Regions from separate parts of the Bacillus sp. FJAT-53060 genome, predicted to be linked through region 1. Evidence: riboswitches for the same ligand, from Rfam matches in the RefSeq annotation. Region 1 holds a riboswitch; the other holds the start of a gene.
What was found. Region 1 has a riboswitch for S-adenosylmethionine ahead of WAX46_RS01195 (phosphoadenylyl-sulfate reductase). Riboswitches for the same ligand answer to the same signal wherever they lie in the genome.
Positions count from the first base shown of each region.

Region 1 (10,613 bases):
GATTTAATGGTCGCAAAATTGTCATCAAGTAAAATGAGGGAGGAAGCTTCTTTGGCTACGTCTGTTCCGGTGATGCCCATTGATATTCCGATATCTGCCTGTTTAATCGCGGGCGCATCATTGACTCCATCACCTGTCATCGCCACAATATGGCCATTTTTTTGGTAGGCCTTCACAATTCTCAGCTTATGCTCTGGAGATACCCGGGCAAAGACGTATACATTTTCAGCCATTTGCTCAAGCTTTTTGTCACTAAGCTGATCCAACGCTTTCCCGTCAAGCACCTTTCCTTGCTTTGGTAAAAGGCTCAAGTCCTTTGCAATGGCTTTGGCTGTTTCTACGTGATCTCCTGTAATCATAACGGTTTTAATTCCAGCATCCCGGCATTCTTTGATGGCTCGCCTAACTTCAGGACGAGGTGGATCGATCATGCCCTCTAACCCGATAAACGTTAAATCCATTTCAGCCTGCTGAACAGATGTGATTTTTTCTTTCAGACCAACTTTTTTATACGCAATGGCTATGGTTCTCAGTGCTTGCCTTGCTAAGCCTTGAATGGCGGCTTCTGTTTCTTGTCGATGGGTTTGAGTGAAAGAGGCTGTGCGTCCTCCGTGCATGATATGACTTGAACGGTTCATCAGCACATCTGGCGCACCTTTTGCAATAACATACCGCTCTTTCTCATTGGTTTCTATGACGACTGACATCATTTTTCTTTCTGAGTCAAAAGGAAACTCCTCTACTACGTGAAACCCTGCTTCTATAAATTGCTCAGTAAACCCCGCTTTACGCGCTGCGGTTAGAAGTGCCCCTTCTGTTGGATCTCCATCAAGCCTCATCTCCCCATCTTTTTCAACGATGGTCGATGTATTACAAAGCGCTCCATATAATAAAACCTTTTGTAGGCTTGGGTGTTTGTCAACATGGACAAGTTCTCCATTTAAGGTGAAATCACCAGACGGCTCATAGCCTGTGCCAGAAATATTCCACGTTTTCCCCTCTGCCCACACATGTGTCACTGTCATTTTATTTTGCGTCATTGTTCCTGTTTTGTCAGAGCAAATGATAGAGGCGCAGCCGAGTGTTTCCACTGCAGGGAGCTTTCTGACAATTGATTTTTGTTTAATCATCCGCTGCACACCTAATGAAAGTGCGACGGTTACAATAGCCGGCAGTCCTTCTGGAATGGCAGCAACAGCGAGAGAGACACCCGCTAAGAACATATGATACAAATCATGTCCTTGCACCACGCCAAGAACAACAACGAGCACAGTTAAAAATAAAGCAGCAACAATCAGGATTTTCCCTAGCTGTTCGAGACGTCTTTGCAGCGGTGTTTCCATATTACCTGCGGTATCCAGCATACCCGCTATTTGTCCCATGGCTGTATTCATTCCTGTACCGATGACAATACCCACACCGCTTCCTCTAGTGACAAGCGTTCCCATAAAGGCCATGTTCGTCAAATCTCCAAGCGATACATGGACTCGTGAAAGTGGACTTGCATGTTTGACCGCTGGGATGGACTCTCCAGTGAGGGCTGATTCTTCGATCTCTAAACTCTTTGTTTCTAGTAATCTGATATCTGCCCCAATCCGGTCCCCGCTTGAAAACTTCACAATATCCCCTGGTACGAGGTGTTTCGACGGGATTTTGACCCACTCATTGTTTCTCCTTGCATACACATGCGGAGTTGATAATTCCTTTAGCGCTTGTAGGGATTTTTCCGCCCGGCGCTCCTGGTAAAAGCCGAGTACACCATTAATGAGAACAATCGCTATAATCGCCACAGCATCAATGTATTCACCTAAAAAAGCAGAAATGATCGTTGCCGCAAGCAAGATTAACACCATAAAGTCTTTAAATTGTGCTAAAAAGAGGATCAAAGCCGACGCCTTTTTCCCTTCCTGCAATTCATTTGGCCCGTGCTTTTCAAGCCGCTTTTGTACATCTTTTTCTGACAGTCCGTCACCTATCGATGTATTCATTGTTTTTAATAAATCGGTTTGGTTCAGTTCATGCCAATTCATTTGACCTCGCCCACTCCTCTTTTGTTCTCTCTCATATGCAGTGTTCTATAAGCCAGTTTATTCAGACTCGTCCTAAATCATGCTATAATAATAAGACTGCCTAAAGAACGAGAAAGCGTAAGGTTCTTTCAGTAGATTTGTGTGAAAGAAGAGGGTGTATCCAACATGTCATTTGACGGCATTTTTACATACGGTATGACAAATGAATTACAAGACACTTTAACTGGCGGGAGAATTTCAAAAATACATCAGCCATATAAGCACGAGCTCATTTTTCATATCCGAGCAAACGGGAGAAATCATAAGCTCCTTTTATCGGCTCATCCGAGCTATGCGAGAGTGCAGCTCACTGAGCATCATTACGATAATCCAAGTGAGCCTCCAATGTTTTGTATGCTCCTGCGAAAGCATCTTGAGGGCGGATTCATTGAACGTTTTGAACAGGTTGGATTTGACCGGGTCATCGTGCTTCACGTACGAAGCCGAAATGAAATTGGCGATGAACAGACCCGAAAGCTATATATTGAAATCATGGGCCGGCACAGTAATTTGATTCTTGTTGAGGACGAAACGCAGCAGATCATTGACGGTCTGAAACATCTTTCTCCATCCGTGAACAGCTATCGAACGGTGCTCCCAGGTCATGAATACCTTCTGCCGCCCGCACAGCAAAAATTGAATCCTTTTGAAGTGACGAAGGGTGATATTTTAAAGCATTTGCGTTTTCAAGAAGGGAAAATTGCCAATCAAATTGTCGACACATTCTCTGGAGTTTCTCCTCTGTTTGCAAAGGAAGCCGTTCACAGAGCTGGCCTTGCTAATCAGGAAACGATTCCAAATACACTGCTAGATATGTTCCAGCTTATACGGACTCAGTCCTTTATACCGCAGTTCACAAGAAAAAATGGCAAAGAGTACTTTTATTTATTAGAACTTCAGCATGTAAGTGGCGACATGAAGACGTTCGATTCTCTTAGCCAGCTGCTTGATCGCTTTTATTTTGGAAAAGCTGAGAGGGACAGAGTCAAACAGCAGGCGGCTGACCTGGAACGGTTTGTTGTGAATGAAAAGAAGAAAAATGAAAACAAGCTGAAAAAACTAAAAAGAACCTTTGAAGAATCCCAAAAGGCACATAAGTACCAGCTCTATGGTGAATTGTTAACAGCCAATTTATATGCCATTAAAAAAGGTGATAAAGAAGCGACTGTCATCAATTATTACGATGAAGAAGGCAGAGAGATCACGATACCGCTAAAAACAAACAAAACCCCTTCTGAAAATGCGCAGGCATATTTTACAAAATATCAAAAGGCAAAAAATGCAGTAGAGGCGGTAAATGAACAAATCGAGCGGACACATGAAGAAATTATTTATTTTGAAGAGCTGATCCAGCAGCTGTCCTCTGCCTCACCAAAAGATTTAGAGGAAATGAGAGAAGAGCTTGTTGAAGGAAAATATTTACGCCCCAAACAAAAACGTCACGCCAAAAAGAAAAAACCGTCGGCCATTCAACTGGAAACGTATGAATCTTCTCAAGGCATTCCAATTTTGGTGGGAAAAAACAACAAACAAAACGAGTATTTGACCACAAAGGCTGCTGCTCGTGATGACATTTGGCTGCACACAAAGGATATTCCTGGATCACATGTCGTCATACGCCATCAAGCACCTGACGAACAAACCTTGCTTGAAGCCGCTCAAATTGCTGCCTATTTCTCTAAGGCACAGGAGTCAAGCTCTGTCCCTGTGGATTATACGACCATTCGGCATGTGAAAAAACCAAACGGAGCAAAGCCTGGCTTTGTTACGTATGATCAGCAGCAAACATTATTTGTCACGCCTGATAAAGATGTTGTACTAAAGCTGCGAACATAAAAAAAGCCGATAAAATCTTAAATAAGATTTTATCGGCTTTTTCTCTGTCGTGTTTTCCTTTCCACATAGAGGGCATCAAGGGCATCTACATCTTCTTGTTCAAGCAGATTCTCAATCGCTGAAGCCAGCTGCTTTGTCCGAGTAGGGCTTGCCCCGCTCGTTGATACTGAAATCGTCACTTTTCCTGCTTTGACAACCTTTGGCATGATCACATTACCGAGCTCTGATTGACTGACACAATTGACAAGCTGATGAGGCTGCGCTGTTTGCGTGATCCATTCGTTCACTGCAGGGTCGTTTGTTGCAGCAACAATGAAGAATGCACCTTTTAGATCTTCAGCGCTCACCTTTTTTTCCTTCCAATTCAGCTCATATGTATCAATGATACGCGCCATCTCATCACAAATGTGAGGACTAACGACCGTGACGCTACAAGACTCTGTACCTAATGCATTCGCCCTTCTTGCCGCTACCGATCCGCCGCCAGCGATGAGCACTTGTTTATTAGTTAGATCAAGATTGATTGGAAGCATGGCCTTCTCCTTGAAAACGAAACACATCCTCTTTGTTTAAAATGGTTTCTTTCACGCGTTCCATATAAGCGGCTTTCACATGGGGATGAAATCCAATATACCGGCATAAACGGACATCCTGAAGCCGTTCTCTCGCCTGATCTACTTCACTTTCAATCTCTTTCATTAAAATGCCCGTAAACAAAAGGTAAGGAATGATATACACAGGCTTATGCTCATCTAACGTTAACTGCGCTAGAACGTCTCGATAATTTGGCTCACATGCCGTAATAAAACATGGGAGAACCTCTGTACGAGGCAGCATGCTTCGGACGTCGTCTGCAATGCCAAATACGTCCCGCTTCACATCCGGATCAGAGCTACCGCGGCCAACTAAGAGGATCCTTGCTCTCTCACCTCGATAACCTGCCTCTTCAATCCTTACTACAACGGCTTTTGTGACTTCTTGATTCACGCCAATTGGTCTTCCGTATGTCACCTTGACTTGGGGGAATCGTTTTTTTACTTTCTCAATCTCGACTGGGATATCTGATTTCGCATGAACGGCAGTTAATAAGAGGAGCGGGACTATCGCTATGTGTGTTGCTCCTTTTTTCACGCAGATTTCAAACCCTTCTTCTATATAAGGCTCATTCAACTCTAAAAAACAAATCTCTTGTATATCTGCTTCAACTAACGGCATACAGCTTCTCATAAAAGAAATAGCTTTATCTTGTGCTTCTTTTACCCTGCTTCCATGCCCAACATAAAGTACAGCTTGTTTCATTTGACCCCTCCTTAATTTTGATCAGACGAAAAGACAAGATATATCCACGTGTTTTTCCCCTTCATCTCATTTTTCGACCAGTGCAGGTTCAAACCAGCTGAGCTTTTGATGAAAATGAACAACTTCTCCTACAACAATCAAACTCGGATGCTCGATTCCTTCTTTTTCAACTGTTTCAGACAGCGTAGCCACCGTGCAGCAAGTCGTCTTTTGCCTAGTAGTGGTTCCCCAGTGAATGAAAGCAGCTGGTGTGTCAGGATCACGTCCATTTTTCAGCAGAAGCCGCTGCACTCTTTCCACGTTTTTGACTCCCATATAGATCACAAGAGTATCAATGCCTGTTGCCAGCGCCTCCCACTTTTCTTCAAATTGTTCATCCTTTTGATAATGTCCTGTGACAAAGGCGACATTTGAGCTGAATTCACGATGCGTCACAGGAATACCCGCATAAGCAGCCGCTGCAATACCAGATGTAATCCCTGGGATGACCTCATACGTGATACCGTGCTCAGCTAAGCACTCTATTTCTTCACCGCCACGGCCAAATACAAAGGGGTCGCCGCCTTTCAAACGAACGACAACGTTCCCTTCTTTTGCATGAGCAACAATCGCTTCATTGATGGCTTCCTGTCTCATCGTATGGTGATTTGGCAGCTTTCCACAATATATCAATTCCGCCTCAGGTTTGGCGTGGGCGAGAATCTCTTGATTGACAAGACGATCATACAAAATGACATCTGCCTGCTGTATTGTTTTATGGGCCTTTAATGTAATTAAGTCTGGATCACCCGGTCCCGCACCAACAATGTATACTTTCCCCATCATGCTTTCTCCCCCTGCCATCAGGCGATTATTTCGTCGTTTCCTTTACATAATCAACAAGGTGCTGTTTGGATTCCTCGCGTGACAATTCACCTGTATCTAGGACAAGCTCAGGTGAAGCTGGTTCTTCGTACGGTGAATCAATTCCAGTGAAAAATAGAATTTCGCCGTTTCTTGCTTTTTTATATAACCCCTTTGGATCACGCTCTTCACACACATTGAGATCACATTTCAAAAACACTTCGTGAAATTCCCCATCTTCGACTAATTGTCGGACAATTTGGCGATCTTCTTGAAATGGTGAAATAAAGGCAGTGATGACAATTGTCCCTTGCGCAACAAATAGTTTCGCCACTTCTCCTATCCGCCGAATGTTCTCTTTTCTATCGTCATCTGAAAATCCTAAATCTTTATTGAGTCCATGTCGTACGTTGTCTCCATCAAGAACTGTGACTTGATAGCCCTGTTCAAACAGCTCTCTAGCCGCTGCGTTTGCGATCGTCGATTTACCTGAACCACTTAGACCAGTGAGCCAAATGATGCCGCTTGTATGATTATTTTTCTGTTGATATTCTTTTTTTGTAATAGATGAATCATGCCACACGATATGTTCGTTACTCATGTCATACACTCCTTTAAGATACCGTCTTTTTTAATCCTTTGATTAATGTTTCAATGACTTCTTTTCGGCTGAACGTACTCGGGGGTAATTCACCGTTTCTAAGCATTGTTCGAACCTTGGTACCTGAAAGAATGACATGCTCGCTTTTATCGTGCGGGCACGTTTTTGGCGTTGCCATCGCTTCACATGTATTGCAATAGAAGCTATGTTCAAATTTTAAAGGGGTGATACCGATCTCTTCACTCGTAAATTGATCAAATAGTTCCTGCGCCTCGTATGTGCCGTAATAATCGCCCACACCTGCATGATCTCTACCGACAATAAAGTGTGTGCAGCCATAATTTTTACGGACAAGCGCATGAAATATCGCTTCCTTTGGTCCAGCATAACGCATTGCAGCAGGAAAAACACCTAAAAAGACGCGATCTTTTGGATAATAACCGTTCAATAACACTTGATAGCTTTTCATCCTAACATCTGCTGGAATATCATCGGATTTTGTTTCACCAACAAGCGGATTTAAAAATAAGCCATCTACTGTTTCTAGTGCTGTTTTTTGAATATATTCATGGGCACGGTGGACTGGGTTTCTCGTTTGGAAACCAACAATCGTTTTCCATCCGTTTTCTTTAAAATGTCTTCTTGTTTCTTCTGGCTCATACGTAAACTGAGGGAATGGTTTTTCGCTTCGTTTCGTCAGTGTAATTTTACCACCAATATACGTGTCCCCGCGCTCAAATAATTTTTTCACCCCAGGATGATTCCGGTCATCGGTTTTATACACATTCACAGCTTCTTTTTCCTTATCTGGTGTATATTGATCTTCTACTTCAATGACCCCGTATACGGTTCCATTGTACGATAGACGTAAAATATCACCTTGATTGATCTCCTCTGCCTTTTCCTTTGTAACTGGCAGCGTAATAGGAAGAGACCAAACGACACCACTTGCAAGTCGCATACTGCTGACAACTGCTTCGTAATCTGCTTTTGTCAAAAACCCTTCAATTGGACTGTACCCACCAATTGCAATGAGTTCAAGGTCTGCAAAAGAGATGGCATCCAGTTCAATTTCTTTCGCAACTGTGCTGAGATCATATCCTTCATTTATTCGATTAATTAATACGCCACCATGTGGTGTTAAACTCATTTGTTCATCTTCCTCTCAATTTTCATATTTATTAGATGTTAATAGTCGGATTTGAGATTAAATCCCGCCGCCCTGTTCATGTATAGAGCTGCTTTCATTTTTGACTGCCTTCATCAGACTCAACGCACCGAGTGATGCAAGCAGTACACTTATCATGATAAAAATTGAATAGTAGTCTTCTTTTAAGAAAAGGCTTACCAGCAAATATGATAGGCTAAGTGATAAGAAGGGTGACACAACCCAGACCTTCAGCATTTTTTTCACGACATGCTTATGGAAAATGTTCGGTCCATCCTTAGCCATCCCGAGGCCAATAATGGACGAGGAGGTGATTTGGGTAAGTGGAACTGGCAACCCAAAAATAGAGCTGACGATCACAAGTCCAGCACCAGTACTAGATAACAAAATTCCTTCACCTGTTTGATAGCGGGTGATTTTCTTTCCGTTTGTTTCAAGTACTCTTCTACCAAGAAAAAGAGCACCTAGTGCAACGAAGGCCCCGCCATAAAGTGTCCCTTGACCAATGGACAAAACGCCTGAAGAAACAAGCGGACCTACAGCATTTGCAACGTTGTTCATCCCAGCTGAAAATGCCTCTAGAAACCCACTGATGATTAACACGATCGATAAAACCACTGTGCCTTTTTTTGATAATGGGCGTTTAGGGAACATTTTGATGATTTTGACCACAGCAAATGTAAACGCAAAAGCAACAATTGGAATGATGACCCAAAATGACACAATGACTAAAATAAATTTCACATATAATACTTTATATGCGACCGCAACACCAACGACAGCCCCTACTGTGACCTCACTCGTTGATAAAGGGATGGCCAATAAGTTAGCTATGAAGAGTGATAATGCAGCGGAGCCAATGATAATACAAACGATTTCAAGTGTAATCACAGATTCTGGCATAATCCCAGAGCTGATTGTTTTGACGACCTCAACTCCGCCAATCACTGAACCTGCTAAAATTCCAGCTGCACAAACGCTAAGTGCATAAATCGGCTTTTGAATGGCACCCGATCCATACGCTATCCCCATAGAAGCAGCTGCTCCGCTTGCGCCAATATTTAAAGCAAAGAATAAGCTAAATAAAATTGCGGCGATTTCCATAGATTATGCTCCCTTACTCATGTAATCCGCACTCTGTCTTTGCTGTACCTGACCATCTTCCAGAACGCAAATCATCTGCAGTGAAGGCAGGCTGTGTACATGGTGCACAGCCAATACTAGGATATCCTTGGTCATGAAGCAGATTATAAGGAAGATTCTCTCTAGACGCATATCTCCATATGTCCTTCCACGTCCAATGAATGAGCGGGCATACTTTCACTGATTTAAATTTTTCATCCTTATTTAAAAATTTAGTACCAGCTCGTTTTGGTGATTGCTCTCTTCTTAAGCCAGAAAGCCATGCCGGATAGTCAGATAGTGCTTCTTGCAAAGGAATGACCTTCCGCATATGGCAGCAGCTTTGAGGATTTGTTTCCCATAATTTATCACCATGCTGCTCGTTTTGCTGTTCAACCGTCAGCTCAGGTGTTTTCAGCACGATGTCTAAACCGGAGTATCTTTCCTTAATTGCATCAATTGTGTCGTATGTTTCCTTGAAATGTAGACCTGTATCTAAAAAGACAATTCTCGCATCCTTTTTGACTTTCGCAATTAAATCGATTAGGACAATGCCCTCAATGCCAAAACTGCATGCATAAACAAGTTGATCACCATAATGACCGTACGCCCATTTCAGCACGGATAGGGTTTCTTTATACAAATCTTCCTCTTGAAACGTAATGGACGGCTCTTGCCAATTTTCATAAGTTAACATTGTTTCTCCCCTTCCGGAGTACTCGTCATCTTGAATCGCTCGCACTACTTTCATCTAACTTTTTCATTTTTCTCTACTTACATCAATTGTTCTTCCACCTCATTGTTAAAATAAAAAAACTTTCTTTCAGTCCGAAAGAAAGATGAGGAAGCTTACGGTTTCCTTATCTTTCAAAACAGAATCATTTTGCAGGAAGTAGCACCTTGCTAATTGCAGGTTGCCGGGCTTCATCGGGCCAGTCCCTCCACCTCTCTGGATAAGAGTTTTAATTTGTATTAAATATTAACACAATTCCAATAAAAGTCAACCCGACTTTATTGATAGGATTAGTTTCCATTGGAATTTGAGTCTATTTTACTATTTTAACCAAATGAAAAAGCTATGCAGCTAGGCACAGCTTTTAGTCCGTTTCTTCCATCCAAGATGCAGAGGAAGGATCTTGTCTCCAGCGTTTTAATTTATTCATAGCCGAAGGCTCGATTGCTTTTAGCTCTAGAGCCACTTCTATCAGTGTGTCATAGTCTGTTAGTGTGACATATGGAATGTTTTTTTTCTGAAAAGCAGCAACTGCCTTTGGCAGTCCGTATGTGAAAATAGCCACAACGCCAAGTACGTCACAGTCTTCTTCTTGAAGTGCAGCGACAACTTCAAGGACACTGCCCCCAGTTGAAATGAGGTCTTCTACAACGACAACCTTTTGGCCAAACGATACGGCCCCTTCAATTTGATTCCCTTTACCGTGTGCCTTTGGCTTACTTCTGACATAACACATCGGAACGTTCAGACGGTCTGCCGCTAATGCCGCATGCGGAATGCCTGCTGTTGCAGTACCTGCGACCACCTCCGCTCCCTCGAAATGAGTAAGAATCAGATCTTTTAGTCCATCAGCAATGTCCTGTCTCACTTCTGGGTACGACAAGGTCAGGCGATTGTCACAGTAAATCGGTGATTTGATGCCGCTAGCCCATGTAAACGGTT
Region 1 is NZ_JBAWSW010000001.1:210,282-220,894, forward strand. Features, by position in the region: gene WAX46_RS01155 (calcium-translocating P-type ATPase, SERCA-type) at 1-2,030, opposite strand, end outside; gene WAX46_RS01160 (Rqc2 family fibronectin-binding protein) at 2,196-3,905, shown strand; gene WAX46_RS01165 (precorrin-2 dehydrogenase/sirohydrochlorin ferrochelatase family protein) at 3,935-4,438, opposite strand; gene WAX46_RS01170 (sirohydrochlorin chelatase) at 4,419-5,204, opposite strand; gene cobA (uroporphyrinogen-III C-methyltransferase) at 5,271-6,026, opposite strand; gene cysC (adenylyl-sulfate kinase) at 6,055-6,648, opposite strand; gene sat (sulfate adenylyltransferase) at 6,662-7,798, opposite strand; gene WAX46_RS01190 (inorganic phosphate transporter) at 7,856-8,920, opposite strand; gene WAX46_RS01195 (phosphoadenylyl-sulfate reductase) at 8,934-9,635, opposite strand; SAM riboswitch class I at 9,796-9,898, opposite strand; gene pyrE (orotate phosphoribosyltransferase) at 10,036-10,613, opposite strand, start outside.

Region 2 (10,613 bases), on a different contig from region 1:
GGCTGTGAGATGAAATAATCAGCACCATATTCTATTTTTTTCTCAAGCCGTTTGACGGCCTTATCAATATGGCGCACATTTGGGTTAAATGCGCCTGCCACTGAAAAATTGGTTTTTTTGCCAAGAGGCTTCCCAGAGAAAGAAAGTCCATCGTTAAATTGTTTGATCAGACGGATCAAATCAAAGGAAGTTAAATCATAAACAGACGTTGCACCTGGGAAATCACCAATTTTAGACGGGTCGCCTGTGATCGCTAAAATATCGGTTAATCCAAGTGTATCAAGTCCCATCAAATGGGATTGGAGTCCGATTAAATTACGATCACGACATGTAATATGGACAAGTGAGCGTATATCAAGCTGCTGTTTCAATAAAGCGCCGCAAGCCACATTGCTAATGCGCGGGGTAGCAAGAGAATTATCAGCTAACGTCAGGGCATCAATGCCTGCACTCTTTAATTCGTTCGCTGCGACAAGGAATTTTTCAAAGTTCAGCTTCTTTGGCGGGTCCAGTTCTACGATAATCGATCGTTTTTTAACAGCCAGCTCGTCAAGGCCTGGCTCTGTGCGCTGGTCTTGAATCGAAATGATTTCCTCTTTTAAAACTTTCACTTCTTTTTCTGTGATCGGTCCTAAATCTTTGACCGCTTTTGCCATGGCGCTAATATGTTGAGGCGTCGTTCCACAGCAGCCGCCGATGATGCGTGCACCTTGATTTCTAAACGCTAGTGCACTATTTCGGAAATAATCATTATCTGTATCATAAACAAGTCTGCCTTCTTCAAGGGATGGGAGACTGCTGTTAGGATAGACAGATAAATGGGAATTTTCTAAAAGTGGTACGCTTTCGAGTGCCTGAATCATATGATAAGGGCCCAGCCTGCAGTTGATGCCAACGACATCAGCGCCAAGAGAGGATAATTCAGATAAACCGTCTTTTAGCGGTGTACCGTCCTGCAGAAAACCTTGCTCGTGCATGGAGACGTTCATGACAATCGGAAGAGTCGTTTCTTTACGTGCAATCTGGAGAACGGCCTTTGCCTCATCAAGGTCATAATACGTTTCAAGCAATAATCCGTCAGGCTGCTCATTTAATAGGATATACAGCTGTTCTCTAAAGCTTCGTTTAATCTCATCTAAAGAGTAGGCATTTTTGTTAAACGTTAGAATGCCGCCAATCGTTCCAAGTACATAAGCAGAGCGAGCAGCTGCCTTAGCAATTTGTACCGCTTTTGTATTGATGCGTTTCGTTTCTTCCTCTAAGCCGTAGCGGGATAATTTAATATAATTCGCACCGTACGTGTTCGTTTGGATGATGTCAGCTCCAGCCTGAACATACGCCTCGTGAACTCTTTTCACTTCTCCTTCTCTTGATAAATTTAATTCTTCAAAGCAGCGGTCAATGCCATAAGAATATAAAAGTGTTCCCATTGCTCCATCCGCAATCAGTACGCGATTTTGTAAGTCTTGTAATAGGCCCATTGTGTTCCTCCTTATTTCTATGTAACAAAAAAACAAAAAAGCCTTCTGATAAGAAGAAGACTTTTGGCTGTATCGAAATTCTTCTCCTTATCTTCCAAGCAGTTGCTTGCTGGATTTAGCACCTTGGTCATAGAAACATCTATTTCTACTACACCGGTTGCTGAGGCTTCACAGGGCCAGTCCCTCTGCCTCTCTTGATAAGAAAACGCTATGAACATGTCAATGAATTGAACTTCCATCAACTGTATCGAAAAAATCGGAAATAATCAATGGAAAATTTGAAATTTATCGAAAATTTATAAATTGGACATCAATCGGCAAATCAGCTTTTCGCATGAGTGACATGACCGCTTGTAAATCATCTTTATTTTTTCCTGTGACGCGCACTTGGTCATCCTGTAATTGAGATTTTACTTTAAGGCCAGACTGCTTAATGAGTGCATGGATCTTTTTGGCATTGTCTTTATCGATGCCGCTAATCAGCTTGGCGCGCTGACGGACTGTCCCGCCTAGGGCATGCTCGGTTTTTCCGTAGTCAATGTTTTTAGTTGGTACATTTCGTTTAATCAGCTTGGTCACAAGCACATCTTTTAGCTGTTCAAGCTTAAAGTCATCATCAGAGATGAGAGAGAGCTCTTCTTTTTCGAGTGAAATATCACTTTTACTCCCTTTAAAATCATAGCGGTTTTTGATTTCTTTAAGCGCTGCTTGAATGGCGTTTTGCACCTCAGGGAGCTCTACCTTCGATACGATATCAAATGAACTTTCTTTTGCCATAACGCATGACCTCCATTTGTAGATATTGCGTCTATCTTATCATGCAAATAGGTGAAGAAGAAATTTTATTGAACAGACAAATCAAAGAGTTGAGTTGCATGGGGTATAAATCGAGTGCAGTTTGTCCACTTTAGCTAACAGAACTAGAGATGTTCATGTTGAAAGAAGTATAGTAGAATAAAGTGAATCAAATGATGAACGAACGCTCTTTAATGGGTAGATAGGAAGGAAGAGAACATGAGACCAGGTGAGCAATTGACCTTGCAAATAGATAAAGAGATGGAGTACGGCTATTTTTTAACAGATGGTAAAGATTCTGTCCTCTTACACCGCAGTGAGATGACAGAGGATATTGAAGATCGAGATGAAGTAGAAGTCTACTTATATGTAGATCATGGTGAAAGACTGGCAGCTACGATGAAAATACCTAAAATCAATGCATATACATACGGTTGGGTAGAAGTCGTAGACGTTGTAGAAGACATGGGTGCATTTGTCGATGTTGGTTTGTCAAAGGATGCACTTGTTGCAACAGAACATCTTCCGCCTTTTGAGGAAGCATGGCCAAAAAAGGGAGACAAACTATACTGTATGCTAAAAGTCACAAGCTACGGTAGAATGTTCGCAAAGCCAGCCACTGAAGATGTGATCAGCGAATTGTTTACTGAGGCGCCGGATACCTTCATGAACAAAGAAATCACGGGGACGATTTATCGCTTAATTGCAACAGGTTCCTTTATGTTGACAGACACAGGGGTGAGAGGATTTATCCACCGTACAGAACGAAAGGAAGAACCAAGATTGGGATCGACCGTTACAGGCCGCGTGATTGCGGTGAAGGAAGATGGAACTGTGAATGTCTCCCTTCTTCCTAGAAAACAAGATGCGTTATCTATCGATTCAGAAGAAATTTTGACCTATCTAAGAAGCCGGAATGGCGCCATGCCTTACTGGGACAAAAGTGACCCAGAAGATATCCGAGAAAGATTTCAAATGAGCAAAGCTGCCTTTAAACGAGCATTAGGTCATCTGATGAAAAATGATCAAGCCTACCAAAAAGAAGGCTGGACATACGAGAAAAAGTGAGCATTTCCTCACTTTTTTTATTTTTGTTATAAATAATAGGGTTTTTCAGTGAAGAACCTCTTTTTATCATTGAAATAACGCTCCTCAAATCCGATAAGAAAGGAGTAAGGATGATAAAAGGAGTGTGTTTTTGGATGAAAGTGAAGATTTCATTACTTCTGATGGCAGCCATGGTTATAGTGCTCGCCTCATGCAGCAATCAACAGGGAGGAACACCGAAATCAAATGTGAAGCGGATTGGTGTTATGCTGACAGATGGTGGTCTTGGTGATCAATCATTTAACGATTCATCATTTAAAGGATTAGAAAAAGCACGTGACGGGCTTGGCATTGAATTTGATTATAGAGAAATTGCAGAAACTGATACATATGAAAAAGGGCTGACAGAGCTCGTAAAAGATGGCAATGACCTCGTCATTGGTATAGGCTTCAGCGGCCAAGAGGAATTAGAAAAAGTAGCAAAAAAATATCCAAAGAAGCAATTCTTGCTGATTGATGCCGTATCTGAACTGAAAAATATCACCTCAGTGACATTTAGAGAAGAGCAAGGAAGCTATTTAGCCGGAGCACTTGCTGCCATGACAACGAAAAGTGATGTCATTGGTTTTGTTGGCGGCGTCGATGCAGATGTGATCCACCGTTTTGAAAAAGGATTTCAAAAAGGCGCAAAATTTGTGAACCCGAAAATCAAGATATTATCCACCTATGCAGGTACGTTTAGTGACGCAGGCAAAGGCAGTAAAATAGCCAAAGAAATGATCAAAAAGAAAGCAGACGTTTTATATGCGGTAGCAGGCTATACGGGTGTTGGTGTATTAAAAGAAACGCAATCACAGGGCAAATATGCAATCGGTGTGGACAGTGATCAATACTATACAGCTGAAAAAGCCGTCATTTCATCCATGGTCAAAAAAGTCGATGAAGTGGTCTATCAATTCAGCGAAGAGCTTGTAAAGAACAATCAAATTAAAAGCGGTCACATTGTCTATGATTTAAGCAATGACGGAATCGATATGGCAAGAATTCGAGTGCTCAAAGATGCTGAAAAATTGACCAAAAAAATAAATGGACTGAAGCAGACGCTTCTGAAAGAAGAGGGGGCATCATCATGAGCTTAAATGTCAAAATTTTGCTCAACTCACTGATCTCACTTCTTTTAGCGGTTGGTGTCATCGCTTTTATCATTATTAGCATGACAAAGATTCAATCATCAAACGAAACAGAAGTTCAAACCTTACTGAACGTACAAAAAACGAAAGCAAGCTTTGAAAGTGTCGAACAAGCTATGACCAACTATTCGTTGACACTCTCAGATGAACAGCTCGAGGATGTTCAAAACGATATTTCTACAGCAAAAAAGAATGTGCAAACGTTAAACAAAAATGCAGGGAAAATGAATAAAGAAGCATTAACGAGGCTAAATTCAAAGTTTGATACGTGGACCAAAGAAGCGAACAATGCCATTGGTGAAAAAAATGCATCCGATGCAAGACGTGTAGCAGCAAGAATTGATGGTGTCTTAAACGACGTACATACGATGAATAAAAGAGCTCAAGAAGCGTATGAACAAAATTTAGTGAATACAGCAGAAAACGTGCAGTGGATTATCACAAGCGCATCAGTCGCAGCTCTTACACTGATGGTCATTGCCGTCTTTTTGAATATTGGTTTAACGAGATCCATTGTGACACCAATCAAATCACTCTCTTACCGAGCAAAGCAGATAGCAGAAGGAAACCTGGCTGTCGAGCGGATGAACACCCAGCGTAAAGATGAAATTGGCGGCTTAAATGAATCATTCAATCAAATGACAGATCAGCTCATAAGTCTCATTAAAGAAATTAGCAATGTATCAAGTCAAGTGGAGACATTTTCGATCCAGTTAGACGATGAAAACAAAAAGCTGATGGAATCAGCGAATCAAGTGTCTGTATCCACAGACGAGATGGCAAACGGTTCACAAGCCATTTCTGAGGATCTTCAGTATAGCGTTCGTTTAATTGAGAAAATGGATCAGCATGGACGTAAAAATTCGGAGAGATCACATACAGTCATCCGCAGTACAGAGGATGCTATTGAAGCAGTGGAAAGCGGAAAGCACACGTTAACAGAAACAAAAGTAGTGATTGAAAAAAATACACATGCAACAAGACAAATTGAGCAGTCAGCAGGAGAATTTACTCAATACGCAAGTGGAATCTCTGCAATGGCCAAAACGGTCTCTGACATTGCGGGCCAGACAAACCTCCTCTCGCTAAATGCGGCGATTGAAGCGGCAAGAGCAGGAGAAGCTGGAAAAGGCTTTGCTGTTGTAGCAGATGAAATTCGTAAGCTTGCAGATGAATCGTCTAGGGCAACAAGACAAATCTTTGACATGGTCGGTCATATTGAAAGAGGCATTCAGTCCATTAGTCAAACTGTACAAGAAGGAGTGAAACTCTCTCTTCAACAGCAGGATGCGATGGACAAAACCTCACACTCCTTTGAAAATATAGAAACAAAAGCACAGCATATTAAACAAGAAATGGCATTTTTAAATGAACAAATTATTCAATCGACAGAGCTTGGTGGCCAAGTGCTGCATTCAATTGAAAATATTAGTTCCGTTGTAGAAGAAACAGCAGCAGGCAGCGAAGAAATTTCTGCCTCAGCCAATGAACAGCTACAATCGTTCCATCAAATGAACAAACAGGTAGAAGAGCTAATGAGTATGACGACTAGGCTAAATGAAACTGTTCATCGATTTAAGCTTTCATAAGAAAATCACCCTTCCCGTGATGTTGGGGAAGGGTGTTTTTTATTGTTTGCCTGTAAAAAAGATCGCAAGCGTTCCAGGGCCTGAATGGGACCCAACAGCTGCACCGATGATATGAATATCTATTTCATTTGGATGAAATTCTGTTTCAATTAATTGTTTCATTTCTTCCGCAAGTGCAGGATCATCACCATGGCTAATGCCAACTGTTTGGTTTGACCAGTCCGTTCCGCGCTCTTTCATCAGCTCGATAATGCGTCTTAGCAGTTTTTTACGTCCACGAATTTTTTCAAGCGGAATCAGTTTTCCATCCTCTACATGTAAAATGGGTTTAATGCTTAATAGACCACCAACAAATGCGGACGCTTTACTGATTCTTCCGCCTCTTGCTAAATACGATAAATCGTCTACAGTAAAAATATGTTGTAAAGATTCACAAAAATGCTTTACAGACGTTTCAATTTCTTGTATTGTACCGTCAATGGCAAGTGATTGAGCATGTTTGACAGCAAGTCCGTAGCCAAGTGAAGCACATTTAGAATCAATGATTCGCAGATCGAAATCTGGGTATTCTTCCTTCACTTCGTTTGCCATCATCACAGCTGTTTGGTATGTACCTGAAAGCTCTGATGAAAAGGCGACATAAATGGCAGATGTATGGGTTTGTGCGACAGAAACAAAGGCTTCCTTGATCCGGTTTGGTGAAGCCTGTGACGTTTTTGGACTTGCGCCTTGTCTCATCGCATCAAATACTTGTTTAGGTTCAATGGTGATCAAATCCTCAAATTCCTGCTCGCCAAGTAGCACACGCAGCGGAATGAGTGTCATGTTATGTTCATCATAATAAGAAAGAGGCAGATCAGCAGCACTGTCTGCTATGATATGAACAGTCATCAAAATCCCTTCTTTCTAAAAGAAATTAGCCATATTAACATCTTTTTTAGACTAACTATATCATAGAAATCATCTTTTCGTGTTCAAATTCTAAATTTTAGGGAAAACCATTGAGAGAATGGTAAGTGGAGGAATGACAATATGTTTATTGGAGAAGCAAAAAAACTCATTGTCGTCGTCATTGGTGCATTACTTAATGCGATTGGACTGAATTTATTCTTAATCCCAGCTGACGTTTATGCGAGCGGTTTTACAGGGATCGCCCAGCTGTTATCCAGTTTCATTGATCAATATGCGCCATTTTATTTATCAACAGGGATCCTATTATTTATATTAAATATTCCAGTTGGGATTTTAGGCTGGAAGAAAGTTGGCCGCTCCTTCACTTTGTATAGCATTATCAGTGTTGCACTGACAACCATTTTCCTCGGTATTTTACCAGAGACGAGCGTTTCTGAGGATATTTTGTTAAATGCTGTGTTTGGCGGTGTCATTTCTGCACTTGGTATTGGGATGACGCTGAAATACGGAGCATCAACAGGCGGCCTCGACATCCTTGCAATGATCTTAGCAAAATGGAAGGATAAGCCAGTAGGGACATATTTCTTTATTTTAAACGGAATTATCATTTTTACAGCAGGATTATTACAAGGTTGGGAGAAAGCATTATATACGCTTGTCACATTATATGTGACCACAAGGGTCATTGATGCCATCCATACAAGACATGAGAAGCTGACGGCGATGATTGTGACAAAGAAAGCTGATGAGATCAAAGAAGCTATTTATGGAAAAATGGTAAGAGGCATTACGACAGTACCTGCCAAAGGCGCATTTACCAACGAGCAAAAAGAAATGATGGTGATTGTCATTACGAGGTATGAGCTGTATGAACTTGAACAAATTATAAAGGAAGTTGATCCAAAGGCCTTTACAAATATTGTTCAAACAACCAATATTCTTGGATTTTTCAGACGAGATTAAAAGGTGGTTATAAGATGAAAAAAGGTTTTGTGCTTCTTTTCGTTCTATTTGCTTTAGCAGCTTGGGGACAACAAAAAAAGAACGAACCAGACAAGGAGGTATCCGGTCAAATGGGAGAAAAAACAGTTGTACTCACAGTAGACCCCGTCCAAAAAGGTTCTTCGGTTCAATTTAACATGTCACTGAAAAATGAATTAGATCGAGATATTGAATTTACATTTAACACAAGCCAGATATTCGAGCTAAGTGTGTATGACGAAAACGGGAATGAACAATATCGTTACTCGAAAGATCGTATGTTCACACAGGCCATCCAATCTTTTGTGCTTAAGAGAGATGAAACGTATGATTTTCAAGATACTTGGTCAAACGGTGTGAAGCCTGGAATGTATGAAGTGGATGTAACGTTTAAAGGAAAAGCAGAAGGGCTGAAGCAAATCACAGAAAAGACAACGTTCCAAGTAAAATAACCGTGTTGCTTGATGAGAATAAAAAAGCTGTCCTTGACCAGATAGAGGACAGCTTTTTTACGTTAAAGATCATCAAGCAGGTCTTGGAAGGTATGCAACTGGTTTCTTTCTGCATCTGTCGAGTTGGCAAATGCAGATAATACGGCATTTTTTGCTCGCTTTACAGCCTGTTGACGCTCTAACCCAGATGAAAATGAAGAAGTAAGGGCTTCTTCAGTAAATGATTTGGCTTGGTCAAAAAGTTCGTTTCTCACAATGAACCTCCAGAAGCATCAGTCTTCATATCTCGTCTGTCTGCAACTTCTTCAAGTGTAGAACGATAAGGAAAACGCGAGTCATGTAGACTGACTGAATCTTTACCTTGTTGTATAAAGCGTTTCGATTTGCTTCTTTTACCCATTCGGAATCCGCCCCTTTACACAAGCTGACAGGTCAACCTGTCTAACGGTAGTATGCCCGCTTCCTTCGGCTATGTATGAATGGAAAAATTAAAGCGAGAAGTAATTCGTTAGGAATTTTGCAATTCCATCATGTTCATTCGTATCTGTGATTTCATTTGAGACACGTTTTACTGCATCAATCCCGTTTCCCATCGCAACGCCGCATCCAGCAAATTCAAGCATTTCTAAATCATTGTCTTCATCTCCAAATGCCACAATACGTTCTTGCGGAACGCCATAATAATCACTGATTTTTTGCAGTCCGACGGCTTTGTTCATGCCTGTTTTAATGATTTCGATCACGTGCCACGGAGCAGCCCATCGTCTGTGATCAATTACCTCTGCATGAACATCTGTTAAATAGCTCCGAATGGCTCCGACATCTTCTTCTTTTGCATGAATTAAGACACTCGTCACATTCTCTCCAAGATTGTCCCTAAGGTCTCCAACGGTTACTTTGTTTGCATTCATATTAAATATATCAATGAGCTTTTCATCATGATAATGGAAATACAAATCATCTAACACTTCAGCTAACACATTGTGAACTTTATACTCTTCACTAATATCCACAAGCTGTTTGACGACTTGAAGATTAAGTGATGTGTGAAATCTACCCCATTTTTCATCAAGAGGATGATGGACAAACGCTCCGTTAAAGTTCACAATCGGTGAATCAAGTTGTAATTGTTGATAATAAGGAGAGCTGGAACGAAATGGTCGGCCTGTTGATATACATACATGATGCCCGCTGTCTTTCACTTTTTGAATGACGTCAAGTGTATGCGCAGAAATGGTTTTATCATCTTTTAATAACGTGCCATCCAGGTCAAGTGCGATTAAATAAGGTTTAGTCTCCATAAAATCTCCTTTGATCTGTAAGTGATAGGAGGCCATTAGTGCGGCGCCTCTATCTATAGTGTATCTTTATCACATCTTCATTGTCTACATGTTAAAATAAACAAAGACGGGAATGATAAAGGAGGATTCATAGGTTGTGATCAGCATTGATGAGCAAATTGAACACGATATTCCATTTTTACATATCGTAAAAGCTGAAAATAAAGACAAACCGCTGCCACTTGTATTTTTTATTCATGGGTTTACAAGTGCACGCGAGCACAACTTACACTTCGCCTTTCATTTGGCGAAAAAAGGTATGAGAGTCATTTTGCCAGACTGTGCTTATCATGGTGTAAGATCAGAAAATCTTAGCTTAGAGGAATTGGCATCGAAATTTTGGGAAATTGTCCTGAATGAAATTCGTGAAATCGACATACTCAAAACCCGTTTTCAAGAAAAAAATTTGATTGAAGCGGACCTAATAGGCGTTGCTGGTACATCCATGGGAGGCATCACCACCTTTGGCGCACTTGCTAAGCATGATTGGATCAAGGCGGCTGTCAGCCTGATGGGCAGTCCGAAATATACCACTTTTTTTAAGGCGCAAATTATGGACATGCGTCATAAAGGTCTGATGAAAGACATCACGGACGAAGAGGTGCATCAGCAATTAAACGCCCTTCGTCCTTATGATTTAACGCTGCATACGGATCGATTAAACAAAAGACCACTTTTATTCTGGCATGCGGAAAACGATCCTGTTGTCCCTTATCGCCACGCAAAAGTACTATATGACGAGTTAGCGGCAACCCAATATGAGCAAGACCCGCACCTGATTCGTTTTATCATAGATGAACAAGCAGGCCATAAGGTCACCAGACAA
Region 2 is NZ_JBAWSW010000022.1:13,771-24,383, forward strand. Features, by position in the region: gene WAX46_RS09680 (bifunctional homocysteine S-methyltransferase/methylenetetrahydrofolate reductase) at 1-1,481, opposite strand, end outside; SAM riboswitch class I at 1,566-1,685, opposite strand; gene WAX46_RS09685 (YajQ family cyclic di-GMP-binding protein) at 1,767-2,258, opposite strand; gene WAX46_RS09690 (CvfB family protein) at 2,496-3,344, shown strand; gene WAX46_RS09695 (BMP family lipoprotein) at 3,479-4,456, shown strand; gene WAX46_RS09700 (methyl-accepting chemotaxis protein) at 4,453-6,102, shown strand; gene WAX46_RS09705 (DegV family protein) at 6,142-6,993, opposite strand; gene WAX46_RS09710 (YitT family protein) at 7,135-7,977, shown strand; gene WAX46_RS09715 (BsuPI-related putative proteinase inhibitor) at 7,992-8,447, shown strand; gene WAX46_RS09720 (DUF3813 domain-containing protein) at 8,510-8,701, opposite strand; gene WAX46_RS09725 (competence protein) at 8,698-8,847, opposite strand; gene WAX46_RS09730 (Cof-type HAD-IIB family hydrolase) at 8,936-9,748, opposite strand; gene WAX46_RS09735 (prolyl oligopeptidase family serine peptidase) at 9,885-10,613, shown strand, end outside.
Region 2: linked by a shared signal. The riboswitch ahead of WAX46_RS09680 (bifunctional homocysteine S-methyltransferase/methylenetetrahydrofolate reductase) and the one ahead of WAX46_RS01195 (phosphoadenylyl-sulfate reductase) in region 1 are both predicted to bind S-adenosylmethionine.